DNA from 2 places in the Blautia caccae genome. Region 1 is predicted to be linked to the other one. Evidence: a T-box and tRNA genes for the amino acid it is inferred to sense, from the RefSeq annotation. Region 1 holds a T-box; the other holds one or more tRNA genes.
The links. The T-box of region 1 lies ahead of WMO65_RS12570 (valine--tRNA ligase). A T-box ahead of a tRNA ligase gene usually reads a tRNA of that ligase, here a tRNA-Val.
Positions count from the first base shown of each region.

Region 2: it has a tRNA-Val gene. The T-box ahead of WMO65_RS12570 (valine--tRNA ligase) is inferred to sense a tRNA for this amino acid. The anticodon was not compared.

Region 1 is NZ_JBBMFP010000010.1:43,411-55,116, forward strand. It holds gene WMO65_RS12570 (valine--tRNA ligase) at 1-1,219, opposite strand, end outside; T-box leader at 1,341-1,565, opposite strand; cobalamin riboswitch at 1,881-2,072, opposite strand; gene WMO65_RS12575 (alpha/beta-type small acid-soluble spore protein) at 2,137-2,343, opposite strand; gene WMO65_RS12580 (CAP domain-containing protein) at 2,572-3,498, shown strand; gene WMO65_RS12585 (PspC domain-containing protein) at 3,603-3,791, opposite strand; gene WMO65_RS12590 (DUF4097 family beta strand repeat-containing protein) at 3,856-4,725, opposite strand; gene WMO65_RS12595 (DUF1700 domain-containing protein) at 4,722-5,498, opposite strand; gene WMO65_RS12600 (PadR family transcriptional regulator) at 5,495-5,818, opposite strand; gene WMO65_RS12605 (DUF4230 domain-containing protein) at 7,111-7,710, shown strand; gene WMO65_RS12610 (ABC transporter ATP-binding protein) at 7,888-9,690, opposite strand; gene WMO65_RS12615 (ABC transporter ATP-binding protein) at 9,692-11,428, opposite strand; gene WMO65_RS12620 (sensor histidine kinase) at 11,521-11,706, opposite strand, start outside.
Region 2 is NZ_JBBMFP010000004.1:222,385-234,090, reverse strand. It holds gene WMO65_RS06195 (ABC transporter permease subunit) at 1-7, opposite strand, end outside; gene WMO65_RS06190 (ABC transporter ATP-binding protein) at 9-884, opposite strand; gene WMO65_RS06185 (hypothetical protein) at 872-1,624, opposite strand; gene WMO65_RS06180 (RNA polymerase sigma factor) at 1,617-2,198, opposite strand; gene WMO65_RS06175 (TetR/AcrR family transcriptional regulator) at 2,461-3,018, opposite strand; gene WMO65_RS06170 (Ntn hydrolase family protein) at 3,192-3,887, shown strand; gene WMO65_RS06165 (hypothetical protein) at 4,002-4,724, shown strand; tRNA gene WMO65_RS06160 (tRNA-Val) at 4,838-4,911, shown strand; tRNA gene WMO65_RS06155 (tRNA-Ala) at 4,922-4,994, shown strand; gene WMO65_RS06150 (hypothetical protein) at 5,160-5,375, shown strand; gene WMO65_RS06145 (DUF3791 domain-containing protein) at 5,628-5,846, shown strand; gene WMO65_RS06140 (DUF3990 domain-containing protein) at 5,843-6,319, shown strand; gene WMO65_RS06135 (DUF3791 domain-containing protein) at 6,319-6,528, shown strand; gene WMO65_RS06130 (response regulator transcription factor) at 6,648-7,319, shown strand; gene WMO65_RS06125 (HAMP domain-containing sensor histidine kinase) at 7,307-8,503, shown strand; gene WMO65_RS06120 (aldo/keto reductase) at 8,637-9,770, shown strand; gene WMO65_RS06115 (metallophosphoesterase) at 9,789-10,943, shown strand; gene WMO65_RS06110 (ABC transporter permease) at 11,033-11,706, shown strand, end outside.

The DNA.
Region 1 (11,706 bases):
GGGAAATACACCAGTCACGGATATTCTCCAGCCAGTGCATATAGATTTTATCAAAACGGTCCGGTACGAACTGCAGACTTCCGTCTTCCAGTGTCTTAATGGCAGCCTCTCCCATCTCTTTCATTCTGACAAACCACTGGGGCTTGATCATTGGCTCCACTGTAGTGCCGCAGCGGTCATGGGTTCCCACACTGTGGGAATGAGGCACTACCTTTACCAGCAGCCCCTGCTCCTCCAGGTCTCTGACCATGGCTTTTCTGGCCTCATAGCGGTCCATTCCTGCATATTTGCCGCCCAGCTCATTGATGGTGGCATCGTCGTTCATGATGTTGATCTCCGGCAGGTTATGGCGTTTTCCCACTTCAAAGTCATTGGGGTCGTGGGCCGGTGTGATCTTCACGCATCCGGTACCAAACTCCTTGTCTACATATTCATCTGCCACAACCGGGATTTCCCTGTCTGTGAGCGGCAGCTTCAGCATTTTTCCAACCAGGTCTTTGTATCTCTCATCCTCCGGATTGACAGCAACCGCCGTATCACCCAGAAGCGTCTCAGGACGTGTGGTGGCAATCTCCACATAACGGCCCTCTTCCCCTGCGATGGGGTAATTGATATGCCAGAAAAATCCGTCCTGGTCCTCATGCTCTACCTCTGCGTCGGAGATGGATGTCTGGCATACCGGACACCAGTTGATAATACGGGATCCTTTGTAGATGTAACCTTTTTCGTATAATTTAATGAAAACTTCCTGTACAGCCTCGGAACAGCCCTCATCCATGGTGAAACGTTCTCTGTCCCAGTCAGCGGAGGCGCCCAGCTTTTTCAACTGGTTGATGATCTTGCCGCCGTATTCCTCTTTCCACTCCCAGGCGTGTTTCAGGAATGCTTCCCTTCCGATCTCGTTCTTGTCAATGCCCTGTTCTTTCAGCTTCTCAATAACTTTGACCTCTGTGGCAATGGCTGCATGGTCCGTGCCCGGCTGCCACAGTGCTTCGTATCCCTGCATTCTCTTGAATCGGATGAGGATATCCTGCATGGTCTCATCCAGTGCGTGTCCCATATGAAGCTGTCCTGTTACATTGGGCGGAGGCATCACAATGGTAAATGGTTTTTTATCTCTGTTTACTTCGGCGTGGAAATATTTGTTGTCCAGCCATTTCTGGTAAATTCTGTCTTCCAGTCCCTTGGGGTCATAAGTTTTGGCAAGTTCCTTGCTCATAATCTCCTCCTTAAAATGAAATGGAATCCCGCGTGCAGCCATCTTCCTTTTGTATGCATAGAGTATCCTGCCCGGCAGACGTTTTGTGTTACAATAAAAAACGCCCTCTACAGAATAAACTGTAAAGGGCGAAATCTTCCGCGGTACCACCTTTTTTTCTCACTCATGTCCGTTAACGCAGACTACGCGTGAAGGCCTACTCCTGATTCATCCTTTACAAACCACTCTGTTCAGCCCTCCGGTTCAAAAGCTACCTTCCATCCGTTCCTCTGAAACGACCTTGCAGCCGGTGGGTCGTTCTCTCTGCCAGTTTCCGGGATGTACTCCTCTTTCTCATCACCTTTTCATACGTCCCATCATAATCACATTGTTCTCTTTTGTCAAGTGAATAAATTGTGAAGAAATAAAAATAAGCCCGTATCTGCGGACTTATTCCTCATTTGTTCGTAATACACGCTATCCTATGCGGGATATTATCCCTCTGATTTCATCCCGGTTCCTTCTATATAAAAGGGTGCGGTTACACCGGGAATAAAAATCAGAGGAATCCCAGCCGTTTAATCTGGTGCATAATTCTATAAATTCAGGTTTCGGCCTTTCGGCATTCCATAATAAGAATCTCACATGGAAGATTCAGGTTCTAAACTTTGCACGGAAGTTCTCACCCTACTGCCATCAAGCAGGTTTCCTGGCTCATGGTTCATCGCTCAGCCGCCTTCTCACACTTTCATGCAATGGCATTTTGGCTTCGCTTCCCATTTACAGTGACCGCATCGCTCAGGATTTGCACCTGATTCCCTTTTCACCAGCACTGTGCGGCCAGTGCGGATGCACTTGATCGTTTTATGGAATTATACATATTTATGTTACCATTCTGCAAAGGTTCAGTCAACCCCCATTTACAATACGGACCGCTTTTACGATACACCGTCCGTCTTCTTGCTCTCCCGTCTTCTTCTTGTCATAATGCCGCCGATTCGTCCGGTCTCCTTGGCAGAAAGGCTCTTCCAGCCCGACTCCAGAACCTGATCAAGCAGTCCCAGTTCCTCTGCGATTTCATATTTCAGCATCTCCTCACGGGGGATCTTATTTAAGTCAATCTTCTCATCGTTTTTCTTGTTCATGAAAAGTCACACTCCTTCATAAATAATTAAAGTCTCTTTCAAGTATGACCTGTTCTTTTCATTTTAAACATATCTGAAAAAAATGTTGTTATACGGCAGAGGTACTTCCGTCAGTCTGCCGCGCTTTGGGGATTCCAGATGTTCCCTGTTTCATTCCCTCGCTTATCATGTTATTATTGCTCTTGTAACAATTACATAATATTTTCGTAACAATTCAAGGAGGTCTCTATGAAACATAAAATATTACCAGGTTTTCTTGCGCTGGCTGTTGTCAGCGCCATGGGAATGGCTCCGGCCACTGTGCAGGCTGCCGGCATTGAAGATGTAAAGCAAAATCTGCAGGGCAAGGGTATCATCGTAGCCGGAAATGTCTCCAATCTGGACGAATTAAAACAAAAGCTGGAAAGCATGGGAATTGACTGCTCTATCCCCGGCTGGCTGGAATCCCTCTGCCCGGAACTCCCGGGAATCGGACAGCCGGGAGACCCGGATACTCCGGACAACAACCAGCCGGAAAACCCAAGTGTCCCGGATGACAACCAGTCAGAAAATCCGGGCACTCCGGACAATAACCAGCCCGAAAACCCGAGCACTCCGGACGGCAGCCAGCCGGAAAATCCGGGTACTCCGGACAACAACCAGCCAGAAAATCCAGATGCTCCGGATGACAACCAGCCAGAAACCCCGGGCACTCCGGACGGCAGCCAGCCGGAAAATCCGGGTACTCCGGACAACAACCAGCCAGAAAATCCAAGTGTCCCGGATACTGACACAGAAAACGCCAATTTTGTCCGGCAGGTAGTAAATCTTGTCAACCAGGAGCGTGCCAAAGCTGGCCTGTCACCTGTAACAGCTGACACTTCCATCCAGGCTGCCGCTCAGGTCAGAGCAAAAGAGATTGAAAAGTCCTTCTCACACACCCGTCCTGACGGAAGTTCCTTCAGCACAGCGCTGACCCAGCAGGGTGTCACTTACCGCGGCTCAGGCGAAAACATTGCATGGGGTCAGAAAACCCCGGAACAGGTTATGAACGGCTGGATGAACAGCGATGGCCACAGAGCCAACATCCTCAACAAAAACTTCACAAAAATAGGCGTAGGCTACCACCAGAACGCCTCCGGTACCAATTACTGGACCCAGTTATTCACTTACTAAAACACACACAATCATAAGTACACACCACACATAAAAATACAGAGGCTGCAGTGTTCCCCCACTGCAGCCTCTGTATCTTTATGTTTGTCTCTTATCGCTTTTCTTTATTTTGGAATTATAATTGAGGCAATAATGTACGCCACAATTCCGGTCCATACCATTCCAAAGCAGGAAAGGATTACCCATGCAAGCCTCACCAGCGTAGGATCAATATTGAAATACTCCGCAATCCCTCCGCATACTCCTGTCAGCATATAATTTGTAGATGACCTATACAATCTCTTATCAGACATAACCATTCTCCTTTCATCTGAAAACATTTTCTATTTATCTATTCCTGTCGCCGGTTCCCGCAAATCAGTCCCCGTTTTCAAATAGTATATCCACACTGCCCATTCCGCACTCTATCTCCAAATATTTCGGAGCATTGCTGTCACCAGTCCTCAGGGAACTGACGCCGCTGTGAGATTCGCTGCCCACATTGACGGACCCTAAGCCACAGTCTATATCTGTGCTGTAATCCTGGCGTTTTCCCGCTAATCTGGCGTTTACCGTGCCCATTCCGCAGTCCAGGGAACCTGTATTGAATTCTATAAAGGCAATATCCATTGTTCCCATACCTGCTCCCAGTTCTGCTTCATCGGCCCTGATGATTCCGGTAGTCTCCGCACTGCCTGCCCCTACATACATAGTAAGCTTTTCTGCCTCTAAATCCTGAACCTCCAACGCTCCTGCCCCGATATGGAGTTCTGCTTCCTCAAACTTTTTGTCTTTCGGAATCTCAATCTGAATCGGATATTTTTCTATAGAACGTCTGCGGTAGGATCTTTCTACGGAGAGCCGGCCGTCATCTTCGTCAAAATTCACCTTATCCTTATTGGAATAGACTCTGACGCGTATCTTATTCTTGTCTGAAGAACGGATCACGGAAACATAAGCATATTTTGTATCCACATCCAGTTCCCTTACCTGGTCTGCGTCAAATTCAAACTCCTTATCCGCTTCTCCTTTCAGCGTATCTTTAATATTGTCGAGAGATTCTGTAAATTCATAATCATTGTCATAACGCATCCAGCTTTTAAAAGGAATCCAGTTAATTCCATTCTCTGCAGCCGTTGCCACCCCTTCCCAGGTAGCCCCCATAACGAGGCCCGATAAAAACAGGGCACCTCCCACAACCGCCAGCACTAATGCTGTGATCAGACAGAATTTCGTAAACTTTTTCATGAATGGTCACCTCCCCTTATTCCTCTGTGCACAATCCTCTGGATCAAATCTATGACCCAGCGGAACACAGCCGGTACCACCTTAACCACAACCAGGACAAATACCAATATCAGCAGAATCCCAATGGCTGACAACATAATTCCCGCACCGGAAAAAGCCAATGCCGCCGCAGGATTCCCCAACATATGAATCAGTGCATAAACCACCATGGCAATACCGCCGCCCAGCAGCCCTACGCCGCATCCCAGGATTCCTGCAAAGATTCCGAGCAAACCAAGCAGCAGTCCGAAAGGTACGCCGAGAATTCCAATACCGATTCCTCCCACCACCGGGACAGCAATGATGACACATATGATAATGATGCCCCACATAAGCCCGCTTCTGTTTCTCTGGTGCTTTGCCGAACCGTAGCCGTGTCTGCTGTAGGGGCCGTTATATCCGTTCCCCTCCTGCTGTCTCTGTTCCTCTTTGTCTGTGTTTTCCTTTTTCGTATCTGCACCTGCGCGTTCCGGCATATCCCTGTCATCAAATATCCCGTCGCTGTATCCGGTCTCCGTGTATTCTCCGTACTCCTTGCGGCTCCCTCCCAGGTCGGCCTTGATAATGGCAGCCACCTTGCCGGGACTTCCCAATTCCTGAATGACAGAGGATTCGTTTTCAGCCCCTGCATCATCAAAATAATTATTGTAGAATTCCAGTGCTTCCTCTCTCTCCTGCACCGGAATATCCCAAAGCAGCCGTTCCAGCTGCGCTAAAAATTCCCTTCGACTCATTTTGGTATCCCTCCCTCGAACAATCTGGAAATTTTTGTGGAATAGTTTTTCCACTCTGTCTTATAAAGATTCAGCTGTGCCATACCTCTCTCTGTCAGCTTATAGTATCTTCGGTTCCTGCCCCCGTACTCCTGATCGTAAGTCTCCAGGCATTCATCCTTCTGAAGCCTTCTGAGTACCGGATACAGTGTGGATTCGGATACCTCCAAAACCTGCCGTACATCCTGGGTGATCTTATACCCGTATGTGCCGTCCGCCTCCTTGGAGACAACCGCCAGTACAATTGCATCCAGCAGCGCGGCGCCTGTATTAAAAACCATATGCTCACTTCCTTTTCTATATATAAGCCGTCTGCACTGCCAACGGCCGACTCCCGATATGATACTGTAATGCTTCGGGATATTTAGGATTTGTATAATATTATATTTTTTACAATACTATTTTATATTTAATACTATACGCTATATAATATAGTTTTGTCAATAGTATTATATGAAAAATATTTATTCCAGCTGTTGGGATATGGAAGATTGTATCGCAGCAATGATTTTACCTGTAATTCTCATTCAATATTTCGGCCTTATATGTATTATGGACATATGAAAATTGGTTTTTTTCTCAATTTACCACTAATTTCTCTCACTACGTTCTATTCTATCTGTAATCCTAAAGGCATAAGTCCGCTTTTCTTCCTTTTTTACCTATAAATCCCCACACTTCGTTACACTCTATCTGTATTCCTAAGGGCCCAAGCACACTTTTCTTCCTTTTTTACCTATAAATCCCCACACCATGTTACACTCTATCTGTATTCCTAAGGCCCAATCCTAATTTTCTTCCTTTTTTACCTATAAATCCCCACACTACGTTACACTCTATCTGTATTCCTAAAGTCCCAATCCTACTTTTCTTCCTTTTTTACCTATAAATCCCCACACCATGTTACACTCTATCTGTATTCCTAAAGGACCAAGCACACTTTTCTTCCTTTTTTACCTATAAATCCCCACACTGCATTACATCCTATCTGTATTCCTAAAGGTCCAAGCACACTTTTCTTCCTTTTTTACCTATAAATCCCCACACCATGTTACACTCTATCTGTATTCCTAAAGGCCCAAGCACACTTTTCTTCCTTTTTACCTATAAATCCCTACATCATGTCACATGCAATCTGCATTCCTGCAAATTCTCCTGGCTCCTCTCCTGTTCAGGAAATATTCTCATAAAATAATCACTCTTATATATACTCCTAATGTCCTAATTCAAACATCTCCTGATTTCACCATTGCTTTTTTCATACTCACGTTTTCCAACCGGCAATCATTTCTCAGGTTACATTTCACTCCGCACCCAGCAACATACTTCGCAATGCAAAGGTATGGAACATTCTGCTCCATACCATACTGGCTGTCCCGGGATTTTCATGCCTTCGGCCTGAAAACAGCTCGTCAATCAGTGAGCGTGAGCAGCGACTTTCCCAGAACATCATTTACCCGAACCTGTTACTTTTCCTTTTCAAACGTCGGAAAAAGACGTATAATGTAGAAAACAGCACTGTATACAAGCTGCTCAACAGCAATACTGAATATCAAAAAATACGGAGGTAAGAATGAAAAATAAAATAGCAAGGGTAATCGGCGTAATCTGTGTCCTGATACTGGTAATCTTCGGTATTTTCCTGGGACGATACTGGGAGGGGCGCAAATATCAAAAGGCAGATATCTCTGTTTCCGCTATCACTGCCCGTTTGACCCAGGCCAGCGACTTAGCCACAGCGCGCCTGGAATACAGGGGACTTATCCGCTATGAAGCCGGAGAAATCCGTTTTATCACCCAGAAAGGCTTCACCATGATCTACAATGCCCATATCAAGGCAGGCATTGACCTCTCCAAAGCAAAGGTGGACGTATCCGGCGAAACCATCACTGTGACACTTCCAAAGGCAGAGATTCAGGATATCACCATTGACCCTGACAGCCTGGAGTTCTACGATGAGAAAATAGCGCTGTTCAATCCTCAGAACAAGGAAGACACCGTAACCGCACTGCAGGCAGCCAAGGAGGACGCAGAAAAAAATGCCGCTGACAGCGAACTGCTGACAACGGCAAATGAACAGGCCCAGCGTCTGATCCAGGAATTGCTCGCACCTGTAACAAAGGACAGTGAAAAGGAATACACCATTGTATTCAACGAACCGTCCGAGAACTGAGCTAATATCAAAAATACATAAAAATGTAAAAACGGGCCGGGAGAATATGGCAATTCTCCCGGCCCGCCTTTGTATTCTATGCCTGCAGCCGCTGTAACAGTTCCCGGAAGACGAACGGCTGCGTGCATGCCCATTAAAAACCGCTTCGCACTGGGCCGGAGGGCTGCCGGCACCGGTTCAGCGCTGTGAATGTGCAGACCTGCCTGAACCGTTATCCGCCATGTCCTGTCCGGACAGAAACTGGCTGTTATACAGTCTGGCATAGAATCCGTTCTTCTCAAGCAGTGATCTGTGATCTCCCTGCTCCACAATATTTCCGTTATTCATTACCAGGATCACATCCGCCTCCCGGATGGTGGACAGGCGGTGTGCCACAATAAAGCTGGTCCTGCCCTGCATCATCTTTGCAAATGCCTCCTGAATGTGCATCTCTGTTCTGGTATCAATGGAGGATGTAGCCTCATCCAGAATCAGCATGGGCGGCAGGCAGAGCATAACCCTGGTAATACACAGAAGCTGCTTCTGCCCCTGGGACAACCCGCCGCCGTCCTCTGTGATCTCTGTGTCATAGCCCTTGGGAAGACGTTTGATAAAACTGTGCGCATGGGAGGCTTTGGCTGCGGCTTTGATCTCTTCCTCCGTGGCGTCCGGTTTGCCCATTGTGATATTATCCCGGATGGTGCCTGTTCTGAGCCAGGTATCCTGAAGCACCATTCCATAGGACCCCCGCAGGCTTTTTCTGGTAATACTGCGGATATCCCGGCTGCTGACACGGATACTGCCGCTGTCCACATCATAAAAACGCATCAGCAGATTGATGATAGTAGTCTTTCCGCAGCCGGTGGGTCCCACAATTGCCACTCTCTGCCCCGGCTGCACATGGAGATTAAAATCCTGCACCAGCTTTATCTCCGGTGAATAGGAAAAATATACATGCTCCAGATCCACCTTCCCATCTGTATGTTCCAGATTCTCAGCATGATCCGGTTCCGGTGTCTGAGGCTCCTCCTCTATGAGCGCAAATATGCGGGAAGCGCATGCCAGCGCATTCTGAAGCTCTGTCACCACGCCTGAAATCTCGTTGAAAGGTTTTGTATACTGGTTGGCATAGCTTAAAAAACAGGAAAGCTGCCCCACAGTTATCCCGCCGTTTATAACCGACAGTGCCCCTACCAGCCCGACTCCGGCATAAACAAGACTGTTGACAAACCGTGTACAGGGATTTGTCAAAGACGAAAAGAAAATAGCTTTCAAGGAACAGTCTGCCAGCTTTTCATTGATCTCATCAAAATGTTCCAGAGCTTCCTCCTCATAATTGAATGCCTGCACCACCTTCTGTCCGCCTATCATTTCCTCCACAAGCGCAGTCTGCTCTCCGCGGGCCTCCGACTGCTGCTTGAACATCACGAAAGTCCTCTTTGCAATGAAATTTGCCACAAAAAGGGACAGCGGCGTGATCAGAACCACCACCAATGTAATGCCCACATCTCTGGTGAGCATAAAAAGCAGGGTACCCAGAATCGTGATCACACCGGTAAATAACTGGGTAAATCCCATTAAAAGTCCGTCTGAGAACTGGTCCACATCCGCTATGACACGGCTTACCACCTCACCGTAGGAGTGGTCATCCATGTATTTAAGCGGCAGGATCTGTATTTTCTGAAATGCCCGGTTCCTCACATCCTGTACTGTGTGGTAGGCGATTTTATTGTTGCTCACATTCATGATCCACTGCGCCAGGGCTGTGAGCAGAATGACGATCCCGATTTTCTGCAGAGTGCCGAACACATGGACAAAGTCAACTTTTCCCTTGTCGATAATGTAGTCAATGGCCTCTCCTGTGAGAATAGGCACATACAGAGTCAGAACCACAGTCACCGCTGCTGCCGCGATGGACAGAATCAGAAACGGCCAGTAATGGCGGACATATTTTAATACCTTCAGAAGTGTTTCCTTCTGCGCTGATTTTTTCTTGTCCATATTATGCCTCCTCCTGTCTGCTCTCAAACTGTGATTCATAGATTTCCCTGTACACGCTGCAGGTCTCCAGAAGTTCTCCGTGACTGCCGGCCCCTGCCAGACGGCCGTCCTCCATAACAAGGATCAAATCCGCATACATAACAGAGGAAGCCCTCTGGGATACAATGAAAACTGTCATCCTGTCCTTCAGATTTCCTATGGCCTGACGCAGCCTGGCGTCTGTGGCAAAGTCAAGGGCTGAGGCACTGTCATCCAGAATCAGAATCTCCGGATTTTTGACCAGGGCTCTGGCAATAGTGAGGCGCTGTTTCTGTCCGCCGGAGAGGTTCTTACCACCCTGCACCACCTCTGTGTCCAGGCCGTCCTCCTTCTTATCCACAAATTCCTTTGCCTGGGAGATTTCCAGCGCGCGCCACAGCTCTTCGTCGGATACCCCCCGGTTTCCCCAGAGGAGGTTTTCCCGAATAGTCCCTTTAAAAAGGGTTGCCTTCTGCAGGACCATCCCCACCTTCTGTCTGAGCTCATGGATGGGATAGTTCCTCACATCCACGCCGTTTACCCGTACTTCACCTGCCGTGACGTCATAGAACCTGGGGATCAGGTGTACGAGAGATGATTTTCCGGAACCGGTACCGCCAATGATACCGATAGTCTGCCCCTTTTCTGCCTTAAAATCAATGTCTGTCAGGGATTCCTCCCCGGCATTCTTATACGTAAGTCCCACATGGCGAAATTCTACAGATGGGCTGCCCGTCTCTGCCCTTTCCGGGGATTTTCTGTCTGCGTCCTGCATACTTGACTGTATTTCCAGGACACTCTCCACGCGGTTTGCACAGGCAAGTGCTTTGGTGATGGTAATGATCAGGTTTGCCAGCTTGATCAGCTCCACCAGGATCTGGGACATATAATTTACCAGAGCAATAAGCTGGCCCTGGGTGATATACCCTGTATCCACACGGATGGCGCCTGTCCACAGCAGAACCACCAGGGCACCGTTGATGATCACGTATGTCATGGGATTCATCAGACCTGATATTTTCCCCACGTGCTTCTGCATTGCAGTGAGTGTATCATTGCTGGCTTCAAAGCGTTCCTTCTCTTCCTCTTCCTTATTAAATGCACGGATAACCCTTACGCCGGTCAGATTCTCCCTGGTAATTCCCAGTACCCGGTCCAGGGCGGCCTGTGTCTTCTTATACAGAGGAATGGTGATCAGCATGATACCAAATACTACCACAGAGAGCAGGGGAATCGTCACCACAAAGATAAGCGCCGCCTTTACGTCAATGGTAAACGCCATGATCATAGCGCCGAACACAATGCACGGCGAGCGGAGGAACAGACGCAAAACCATATTGACTCCATTCTGCACCTGGTTGATATCACTTGTCATCCTGGTGATCAGAGTGGAGGTACCCATGGTATCCATTTCTGTAAAAGAAAGCCCCTGGATATGGGAAAATAACGCGTGCCGCAGCTTTGTGGAAAATCCCACTGCCGCCTTTGCGGCAAAATACTGTGCCGTGGCGGAGCACACAAGTCCGATAATGCCCAGGCTTACCATGAGCAGGCACATGATGGTCACATAATGCTTGTCTCCGTTTCCGATGCCCCGGTCAATGATCCTGGCCATAACAAGAGGCACCAGCAGTTCAAAGGATGCTTCCAGAAGTTTGAACAGGGGTGCCAGGACAGACTCTTTTTTATAGTCTTTCATATAAATCAGCAGTTTTCTCATGATGTTCTCCTACCGGTAATTTATTTTCTTTCTTATCTTATCACCTCTTTCGTGGAATGACAAACCTTTCCTCCAATAAAAATAACCTGCTGCTATCTGATATATTCCGGCACCGGCACATCCTTGAGTATTCTGACAGTGACTTTTGTTCCCCACCCTTCTCTGCTGTAGATGGAGACACCGCAGTCCTCCCCGTAGGTGCTCTTTACCATAGCCTTCACAAGACGTACCCCAAATCCGCCGTTATCTCCTGTATCGTCCTGAAGCAGGCGGCGGGT
Region 2 (11,706 bases), on a different contig from region 1:
ACAGCATTTCAAAGTACCTCCCTGTTTTCTGTTGCGTAGAGATAGGCGTCCTCCAGATCCGGCACAACTGCCAGGGCGCCGGCAAATGGGCATTCTTTTGAGAGTACGCGCATTCTAAGCTCATTTCCTTCGGTCTTTACATTGCATACAGTGAACTGTTTCTGGCATATTTCTGCCTTTGCAGGCGTGGTGACAAACTCCCATACATGGCCGGAAGTTGCCTGTATCAGGGCGTCCGGCGTGCTGTTTTCCATAATTTTTCCCCGCCGCATGATCAGTATCCGGTCAGCGGTATTTGCCACGTCAGATACGATATGGGTGGACAGAAGCACAATTCGGTCATGCCCCAGAGAACTGATGATATTGCGGAATCGGATGCGCTCTTTTGGGTCAAGGCCGGCGGTAGGTTCATCCAGAAGCAGGATTTTTGGATCATTTAACAGGGCCTGTGCGATGCCGAGTCTTCGTATCATACCACCGGAGAGATGTTTGATCTTCTGTTTTTCCTCTCCCAGCAGGCCGGTAAGCTCCAGCATTTCCTTGTATTTTACAAGGGCCTTGTCCCTGGGAAGCGCTTTTAGGGAGGCGAGATAGAGAAGGTAGCGCTTCACTGTGAAGTCGGGATAATAGCCGAAATCCTGCGGCAGGTAGCCAAGCAGGGTACGGTATCCGGCACCCATTTTCCGTATGGATATGCCATCCAGCGTCACATCTCCCCGGTCGGGCATGAGAATGCCGCAGAGTATGCGCAGCAGTGTGGTTTTGCCTGCACCGTTTTCGCCCAGAAGTCCGTACACTCCGTTTTTCAGTGTAAAGGTGATGTCATCGGCAGCGGTTTTTTCTTTGTAATGTTTTGATATATTTTGTATTTTTAGTTCCAGCAAAGTTCTTTACCTCCTGTGTTTAAGCTGTGGAACAGTCTGTGAAGTTCAAAGGCCAGAAGCAGGATCCCCGCTGCCAGTACTATGGCCCATACAGGCAGATAAACATCCAGATAGGCTCTGGGAAAGGCAGTGGGGAACAGGGAAAACAGGCACAGCAGCAGAAATGTCCCCGACAAAATGGCTTTCTGTGAGGCGAACCGCCTTGTGGTCAGCAGAAAAAAATAACAGATATTGGACAAAACAAAAGGGACGAGCAGGTACAGACAGAGAGCAAAAATCCCGTATTTTGTTTTTCCCTGTACACTAAAAAAGAGCAGTGTAAGAATGCACAGGTTAAGTCCTGCAGACAAAAGAAGCTTTACCGACCAGATCTGTCCAAGGTTGAAGCAGCAGCTCTGTTCCAGCTCCGCCATATGCCTGGAGCGGCTTTTGGAAAGCTCCAGAACAGCAGCCAGCCCCAGGCCGGAGGAGATGGCACAGGCGGAGGGAAGTATACTCGCGCTGTCCTTGATAAGGGTACCGAAACAGGTTGTAAAGAGTACGACGGCAAGCAGGAAGAAAGCCTGTATCACCCAGTATTCCAGTGAGATATAATGCATCTGGTCCAGCAGCAGCTCCGGAAATGAGACTGGTACGGGCAGGCTTTTATGAGAAATTTCTCTGTGAATCTTTTGCAGAGATGCCTCTTTTCTGGCTTCGTCTATGGGTGGAAATGGTATCTTTATCTTGTTATCAGCCATAGAAATCCTCCTTTCTCAAAGTGCGTTTTAGTTTGTCCATACCCTGTTTCATACGGGATTTCACAGTCGACGAATTGGTGCCGGTTATCAGGGCGATTTCCCGGTGTTTCAGACCGTAGAGACTGTGAAGAACAATGACTTCCCGTTGGATTTTGGGAAGTTTCATAAGTGCGTGAACCAACTGCCGGGAGTTTTCTTCCCGGATCACTTCCTCCAGAAGATCGGTTCGGGACCGGAATGTGTCCGCTGTACCGGCAGTCTGCGTTTCCGGGCAGGCCTCCTCCCAAGGAAGATAGGAGAGACGACTGTGCGCCGCAGTCTCTCTGCCGAAGTAGTCATAACAGACATTTCTGGCTATGGTCAGCAGGTAGCCTTTCAGGTTTTTGCAGCGGCAGATGTCCACATATCGGATAAAACGAAGAAACGTCTCCTGCGCCAGATCATAAGAGCTGTCGGGATCGCCGGTCTGGTAACAGCAGAAGCGGTAAATGTCATCATAATACTTTTCTGCCAGCAGATTCAGGTATTCTTTATTGCCTTTTTTTATTTCTTTTATGGCTTTTCTGTCATCCATAGGCGCCTCCCTTTCTGTCTTCCATTATATATAACCGGAGGAGGAAGAAAAAGGTTTTATTTTTTTAAAGAAAATTCTCAGTTTACAGGGAGTTCGGATTCTGACACACTGTACCGGAAGGAAACAGGGGAAATGGCAGTGATAAAAGAAGATTTATTGTAACCGCTCAGTCAGGTCTGCGCATTTACTGCGCTGACCATGCATAAGAGTAGTGGCAGCAGGCATTCGCGCCATCGAAAAGCGATCTTTAATAAATATTTTGCTAATCGTATTTCTGATGTATACCTAAAAATAATGTATGGATAGCATTACATAATCCATCCCTTACTTTATCGGGATTTGAAAATGCGTATCTTAGCTGTAAAGTTGTGTATCCATGAAGCGTACCCATCAGCATATTCAAAATATCTGTTGTGTTTTCTTCTTTAAATGGGCAGGAGCGAATAAGGGTTGATAAAAGTAAGATATAATTATGAAAGATGGAGCTTGTTTCTTCTGTACCGTGCCATGAAATCCATTGAATCGTTTCATAAACTCCGGGATGCTCAATCATATAATCGAGATATGCAGCAGCAACCTTTTGAATTGCTGTCTCTCCAATGCTGCCAATGGCTGCCTGAGTCATCCTATCATTCATACACCTCATGCCCTGATGAGCTACTTCTAAAAGGAGATGATCCAGACTTTCTATGTGATTATACAAAGACGGGGTACGAATATTCAATTTTTCCGCAACTGATTTTAGAGAAACATTATTTAATCCTTTTTCATCTGCCAGGTCAGATGCAGCTCTTATTACTGCTTCCTTGGTTGTTTTCATGTTATGCACCTCATAAAATAAATATAGACATAATTTTAACTAATTAAATTAGTATCGTCAATAATTCTATTAGAAAAATGTGTATATATATTGACATTTCTACAAATTCAATATAATATACTAATATAATTAGTTAAAATACTATTTTAATTAGTGAAGCAAGAGGTGAAGATATGTGTACGAGATTTGTTTTTAATGGTGTAGACACAATTACAGGTTTCAATTTCGATATTGACCTTTCTGTGTGGACGCATACTGTAGTGACTGAAAAAAATAGATTTTATATTGGCATAAAAATGCCGGATAACAAATACCATTCTTTTCACGGAGTGAATAAAAACGGGAATGTCGGGACGCTGCTTTACGTTCATGGAAACGAAAATGCGGCATACAGAAAGGATGAAAACTGCTATACAATATCTGCGTTGACAGAAAATTTCATCAAAGGAGAGGTTTCTTTTGAGGAAGCCCTGAACATAGTACAAGAGCGGGAAATTATTTATGCTCCGGATGCTTCTATGCAGGCTATGCTCTCCGATAAAAACGGACGTGTACTGATCATTGAACCAGGTATCGGTTATAAATACGAACAGAAGGAATTTTCGCTGATTACAAATTATTCCGTACTGAGTCCGGAAACTACAAAGCCATATATTGTTTCGGGCGATACAAGATATGAAGCTGCTAAAGAATTACTGGAAGCATATGATAAAAAATTTTCGGTTTCTGACGCATGCAAAGTATTAAAATCGGTATGTCAAAAGGGGCTTTGGGCAACAAGGGTTTCATTTGTATATTCTGCGTTTCAAAATAAAGTTTATTATGTATTGAATAATGATTTTGATAACATATCGGAGTTTCAATTGTAGTACAGATTTTGCCGTTTACATACAGAGCCATGTATTCCTTGTTTATCATCAGGCTGTGTGATATGATTATATTTGTTACAGCTATCTGAATATATGAAATATAAGGTAATTATAATGAAAAAACGAACAATAAAAAAAATCTATTTACTCTGTTTATGCATTTTTTGTGTGACTGCATTTTCTGCTTGTGCAGGAGAAAAGGATGCATTAATATCTGCGGGCGGGGAAGGCCAGAAAAAGATATATGATGATATTGCAGTCGGAAACATTCGCTGTGTTAATATAAGCGGCAATGCCAGATCCATTGTTATAAAACAGAGTGACAGTAACCGCTTTGAATTTATTAACGCGGATTTAGATACCGATAATAAGTATGAAATCAGTTGTGAAGAAAAGGATAACAGCCTTAATGTTTGTGTGATGATGGATAACGCGGATTCGAGTAACAACATCCTGGGTTCTATTGTTATTTGTATACCCTCAAAAGAATTAGAAAAAATTGAAACTACCGGTGAATTTAATCAGATTCATCTCAATACCTTGAATTCAGACGTATGGATTCAGGCAAACAGGGATTCCGCAGTAGTGCTTGATTTAATGGCTGATCAACTGGATCACAATATTATGCTGGATGGTTTGGAGTCAAATACATTTCGGAATGTTTCTGTTTATTTCGACAAATTACCTGATAATATCAAGATGGAGTTTAACACGATTCCAAACAGCGCGGTTAATGTTCCGGAGGATCTGTTCAAAGAGAAGGAACTGGAACGCGGTTCGGGAGAACCTATGATAAGTATTAATAACGCAGATGCAATAGATTTTTATATCGAGTAAAGTCATATTTATCTCGGCTGTCTCACTGCTGTCATTTATATACAACCAATTTACAACCAATCTTCCGGAAATTCTCTTGCATTTCCCGGATAAAGTGCTATAATATTCCATATGGAAGCATAGCTCAGCTGGGATGAGCGTTCGCCTCACACGCGAAAGGTCAGGAGTTCGAGCCTCCTTGCTTCCATTCTTTTTTTGGGGATATAGCTCAGCTGGGAGAGCGATACGTTCGCAACGTATAGGTCACGGGTTCGAATCCCGCTATCTCCATGTATTTCATTTATCACATCCCATAAAAGAGCAGGAAACGGCTGCTTTTCATAAAAACTTTAGTATTTTCATACAAATATCACCAACCCTTAACATTTTTTCCAAATAATGGTCATAATTACCATGTATACTCTTATTATAAAAAGAGTAAAGGAGGCTTCATACATGATAGGAACTTTAATGAATCATGGCTGCACCTGTGTTCTCAAAGAGAAAGGCGGCAGCAAAAAGATACCCGTTCATCCGGAACAATATGTGTATGTGCAGGTCTCCAATGCGTGGATACCTGCCATACTGAAATATTCCGGTGAACGGCAGAACTGGTATTTTGAATACCTGCCCAAGCTGCCGGTAAACGGCTGCAGGGTTATGACAAAATAAAACAAAATACATGAGGATAACCGGGAGGCTGACAAGGCGTCCCTCAATAAAGAAGTATTGTTCCGGCAGGCGGCATAGTCGATTTCGGCTATGCCGTTTTGCCGTTTGTTTTGCTGACAGCTTGACTTTGTACGGTAAATGCAGGAGGATTTCCGGAGGATTGATTTGTATGTTGCAGTTTTTTATAGTATAATTTTAGTTATAGAACTGAACAGCAGCATATTTGTAAAATCGGAAGCGGGGTTATTGGCAATGAATGATAAGGAATTGGAATTTTCTGTATTCTGCATCGAGAGTGTAGCTGAAAGGCTTGGATGCAAAGGAGAAAGAGTATATGAGCTTCTGACAGAAAAAAGCAGTATTTTAAAAGAATATATTATTCCTAATTATGAAGTTCTGCATACGCTGGGTAAAGAATATATAGTGGATGATATTATCGCTTATATGCAGCAGGAAGGGGTGGTGGGATGATTTTATATCATGGTTCTTTTACAGAGGTGAGAAAACCGGATATCTCCTATTCAAGAGACACACTTGATTTCGGAAAAGGATTTTATGTTACACCCATATATGAACAGGCGAAAAAATGGTCTCTGCGTTTTAAACGGAAAAAAGGGAAAAGTGTGATCTCTTGGTATGAATTGGATGAAAAGAAACTGCGTCATGAGGCCAGGATAAAAGAATTTTCCAGCTATTCAGAGGAATGGCTGGATTATATTATTACTTGCAGAGGAGGCATGAACACAGGGCAGTATGATATTATTATCGGAGGAGTTGCAAATGATAAGGTATTTGATACAATTGAGCTGTTTTTTGACGGGTTAATAGATAAAAATATGGCAATCCAGCGGTTAAAGTATGAGAAACCTAATTTGCAATATTGCATCTGTTCACAGGAAATATTGGATAAATACTTGATTTATCAGAAAAGTGAGGTGTTATGATGCAGGCAAACCGTATATTACTCCAGCGTAAATATTCCAGAATCATTGAAATGTTTGCCCGGTCTGCCAACATCCCATTGGAACAGGCACTGGATTTTTTTTATCATTCGGAATTGTATCAGGAGATGAGTGAAGGGATATCTGATATGCACTGCCGCAGTGATCATTATCTTGTGGAAGAGATGGAAACTGAATGGAAGGAACAATAAGCAGATACAAAAAAGCTGGTGACACCTTGAAAAAGTGCGCCGTTTTTTTCGTTCTGTTTTAAAATAAAAGAGGCCCTGTCTTAAAAACAGGTGCCCATAGAGCCTGAAAGGAAAGATATATGTATAAACTGTTGTTTGTGGATGATGATAAAGCTCTCCTGAAAATGCTGGAGAATTATTTCCGCCTAAGGGGATACCGTATTTTGCTGGCAGAGGACGGTCTGGAGGCATTGAAGAGGATTGAAGATACCCCGGACCTGATTTTGCTGGACATCAATATGCCCCGCATGGATGGAATGGAGCTGTGTGTGAAAATAAGGGAATTTGTCTCATGTCCCATTCTGTTTCTGACAGCCAGAGTGGAGGAGCAGGACCGGGTGAACGGCCTGCTTTCGGGGGGTGATGATTATATTGTCAAGCCATTCAGCCTGAAAGAGCTGGAAGCCAGGATCGCGGCGCATATAAAGAGAGAAGAGAGAAACAGGAAAAGGCCGCAGCTTCGATACCGGGAGGGCCTGCTTTTAGACTACAGCGCCAGAAAAGTCCTCTATGATGACCATGAGCTGGAGTTTACAAAGCTGGAGTACGACATTGTGGAATTCCTTTCCAAGAATCCGGGCCAGGTGTTTGACAAGGAGAGAATTTACGAAAAAGTCTGCGGCTATGATGCAGAGGGAGACAGCAGGGTGATCACAGAGCTGATCCGGAGAATACGCAGAAAAATAGGAGAGTACACCGGCACAGAATATATTGAGACCGTGTGGGGAAGTGGATACCGATGGAAAAAATAAGAAATCTTTCGCTCAGAAAAACTATCGTGCTCTATATGTCTTTTGCAATTGTCATCTCCTTTTTCCTGTCTGCGGGAATCGTCAGGATGGCGGAACAGACGCAGAAGCAGATTTGGGCCGGCTATATGGACGGGGACAAAGTATCGGATTATGAGGAGAAGACAGGATACATCGCTGAGATCACAAGGCCTGCGCAGAATGATATGCTGCACAGGGACCATGTCATAACGGAAATCTGCGATGCCGTGGAGACCTGGACCATGCTTGTCATTCCCATGATCGGCAGTGTGATCGCGGTATTCTGCTTCTATCGTGACAAGATAAAAGAACCGCTTCAGATACTGACAGAAGGCTCCAGGAAAATACAGGAGAATAATCTGGATTTTCCTGTGGATTACAGGAAGAAGGATGAGATGGGCAGCCTGTGCCGGGAATTTGACCGTATGCGCGCCCAGCTTAGGGAAAACAACCAAAAACTCTGGTCCGCAGTGGAACAGGAGCGGACGCTGAAGGCAGTCATTGCCCATGATATCCGTTCCCCTCTTGCGGTGCTGCGGGGATATCAGGAAACACTTATAGAGTTTCTGCCTACAGAGCAGTTAAGTCGGCAGGATATGGAGGAAATGCTGACGGAAGGAATGCAGCAGATCGACAGAATGAATGCCTTTGTGGAACAGATGAGACAGCTCTCCGGTATTGAGGAGAGGGAGATGCATGCAGAGAAAATAGAGACTGCTGTTCTGCTTCGGTATATGGAACAGGCAGCAAAGGCCCTGGCAGACCGGGAACCGTGCCATACGGTCATAAAAGCGGAGGGGATGCCGGACCACTTTTGGGGGGATTCTTCTATCATCTGCGAGGTGTTCGACAATCTGCTGGGGAATGCCGTGCGGTATGCCCGCCATATAGTTGTGATCACCATGGAAGTGAAGGACAATATGCTGTTTATCTCCATGGGGGATGACGGGGAAGGGTTCCACGCCGAGGCGGAAGCAATCACGAAACCCTTCTATCACGATAATCTGGCAGATGACCTGAAACACTTTGGCCTTGGCATGTATCTGAGCAAATTATACTGCGAGAAGCATGGAGGAAAACTGCTTCTGGGCAGCGCCGATCTGGGCGGGGCCTATGTAAAAGCAGGATTTTGCATAGAAGAATCCCGGACGGATACAGCCCTATAACTGCAGCCGTTCAGTCAGGCTGAGTGCTTATTCATAACCGGCAGCTATGGAAAAACATACGTTATAAGTATTTGCGTCATGTGCAGCAATGATATAAAATAGATACAATAAGCAGAAGAAGGGAGCGTACAAAATGATTTATAAAAATTTTCAGGATATGGGATTATCTGCGCTTGGAATGGGAGCCATGCGTCTTCCGGTCATTGACGGAGAGGATTCCAGGATTGATGAACCGGCAGCCGCTGAGATGGTGGCATACGCCATGGAACACGGCATCAATTATTATGACACCGCCTGGGGGTATCATGAGGGAAATTCAGAAACCGTTATGGGCAGGATTTTAAATCAATACCCACGCAGTACCTATTATCTGGCTACAAAATTCCCGGGGTATGACCTTTCCAATATGGATAAAGCGGAAGAGATATTTGAAAAGCAGTTGGAAAAATGCCGGGTGGACTATTTTGATTTTTACCTGTTCCACAATGTGTGCGAGATGAACATTGACGCGTATCTGGATGAGAAATACGGTATTTTCGACTATCTGATGAAGCAGAAGGAAAAGGGAAGAATCCGTCACCTGGGATTTTCCGCTCATGGAAGCTATGACGTCATGAAGCGTTTTTTAGATGCGTACGGAGAGCATATGGAGTTCTGCCAGATTCAGTTAAATTATCTTGACTGGTCTTTCCAGAATGCAAAAGAAAAAGTGGAGCTGTTAAATGCCCATCATATTCCGGTATGGGTAATGGAGCCTCTGCGCGGAGGACGCCTTGCCTCCCTGTCCGCCGAAGACAGTGACAGGTTAAAGGCGCTGCGCCCGGATGAGGATGTTCCGGCATGGGCTTTCCGGTTCCTGCAGGGAATCCCGGAAGTGAAGATGATCCTGTCCGGCATGTCTGATTTTGCGCAGATGCAGGATAATATACATACCTTTGAGACGGATAAGCCTCTGGATGAACAGGAGAAAAAAGTTCTGTTTGAGATCGCTGACAGCATGGTAAAGCACATTGCCCTGCCCTGTACGGCATGCCGTTACTGCACCAGCCATTGTCCTCAGGAGCTGGACATTCCCATGCTTCTGGAGCTGTATAATGAGCACTGCTTTACAGGCGGCGGCTTTCTGGCGCCTATGGCTCTGCAGGCGGTACCAAAAGAGAAGCAGCCCGGTGCGTGTATCGGATGTAAAAGCTGTGAGGCAGTCTGTCCGCAGCAGATCAAGATTTCAGAGGCCATGGCTGATTTTGCAGAGAAGCTGAACGGCTGATCATCGGAGGCTGAATCCATGAGTTATCTGCTGTTTCCTCTGGTGGTTTATATCCCCGTGGGGACATATCTCTATTTCTTTTTCAGGCGTTTCCTTGGGCTTTTTGGACTGGGAAAGCAGAAAAAGGCGGTGCGAATTTTGTCTCTGCTCATAACACTTGCCTGTGTGGCCCAGGGGTGGATGCTGTATGGGCTGGGAGCTGTGATCATCCTACATTTTTTTGTGCTCAGTATTTTGATGGATGGCATTTACTTTATCTGCAGAGGAAAGTTCCGAAAGGAAAAAGCCCGTAAGATATGGGGGTTCCTCCACGCAAGCGGTGCGATTCCTCTTTTGGTGATCTGTTTGATCGCAGGATACGGTTATTTTAATATAAATGATATCAGAAGGACCGAATACCGGATTGAGACAGAAAAACAACTGAGCCGGGATTTGAAAATTCTCCAGATTTCTGATCTTCACATGGGTACCACCATGGATATAGGAAAATTAAAAGACTGCTGCGATAAGATGCAGAGGGAAAAGCCGGATCTGATCGCCCTGACCGGGGATATATTTGATGAAAATACATCCAGGCAGGAGATGGAAGCCGCGGCAAAAGTCCTGGGTGCTGTAAAAGCTGAATATGGCACGTATTATGTGTTCGGAAACCATGACTATAATGCGTATACCGGCACCCCGGCCTATTCACCGGAGGAGCTTTGCAGTACACTGGAAAGCAGCGGCATCGTTGTACTAAAGGACCGGGTTTATAACGTAAACGATGAGCTGACTGTCATCGGAAGAACAGACGCCTCTGTCGGGAGCATGGTCTCTCCAAAGGGAAGAACCGGGATAGAGGAGCTGTGCAGGGAGGCAGACGGCAATACTTTTGTACTTCTTCTGGACCATCAGCCCACAGAACTTCCGGAAAATGCAGAGGCGGGTGTGGACCTTCAGCTTTCCGGTCATACCCACGCGGGGCAGATCTGGCCTACCGGGCAGGTGGGAGAGCTGACCGGGTTTACAGAGCTGAATTATGGATGGAAAGAGATCGGCGGACTTCAGGTGATCGTGAGTTCCGGTATAGGCGGCTGGGGATATCCCATACGCACAGGAGGACATTCAGAATATGTGGTGGTGACCGTGTCAGCAGAAAAAAATGCTCACACGGCCCGTGTGTTTGCTCCGTAAAAGAGCTGTCATGTTTGGCAGTTCTTTTTTTGTTGTCTTTTTGTTGTGATTTCTGTTTTACAATAAGATCAAGACAGGAGGAAAACAATATGAAGGTAATAATTAAAAGAGAGCTTAAAAATTATTTCAAAAATCCCATCTATTATGTGGGTATTCTGCTGATATTCTTTGAGGTTTTTCAGATCATGCAGCCTTATCTGAAGCTGCATTACTGGGAAAGTGATGCACAGGTGGAGGCGGCAAAATTAGAGCATATCCATGACGCGGATGTGATGGATGGATATTTTCCTTCCACAGAAAAAGAACAGATTGAGATCGCCATGCCGGATATCTGCAGAGATCTCAATGAGGATTCGGGAATCAGCAAAGAGGAAACGGATCAGATGACAAAAATGTTTCTGGAAGAGGGGTACAGCCAGGACGAAATCCTGAATTACCTGATTGAACATTATGATTATCCCAATGCCAATTATTATTTCCAGGAGGCAGAGCTCAGACAGGGGACTGCAGAGGAAGTCAACGCGTATATGGATGAAAAATTCAGCCAGATGCGGTATTCAGAATATTTTGCCAGGAAATACACTGATTTTGCGGGGCTTTTCTTCGTGTTTTTTTCATCCATACTGATGGCATTTTTATTCCTTCAGGATACCAGGAAGAATACTTATGAATTGCTTCACACAAAGCCTGTTTCCGCATGGCAGTATGTGACCGGGAAAATAGCGGGCGGTTTTACAGCACTTTTGCTGCCGCTTGCGGTTAT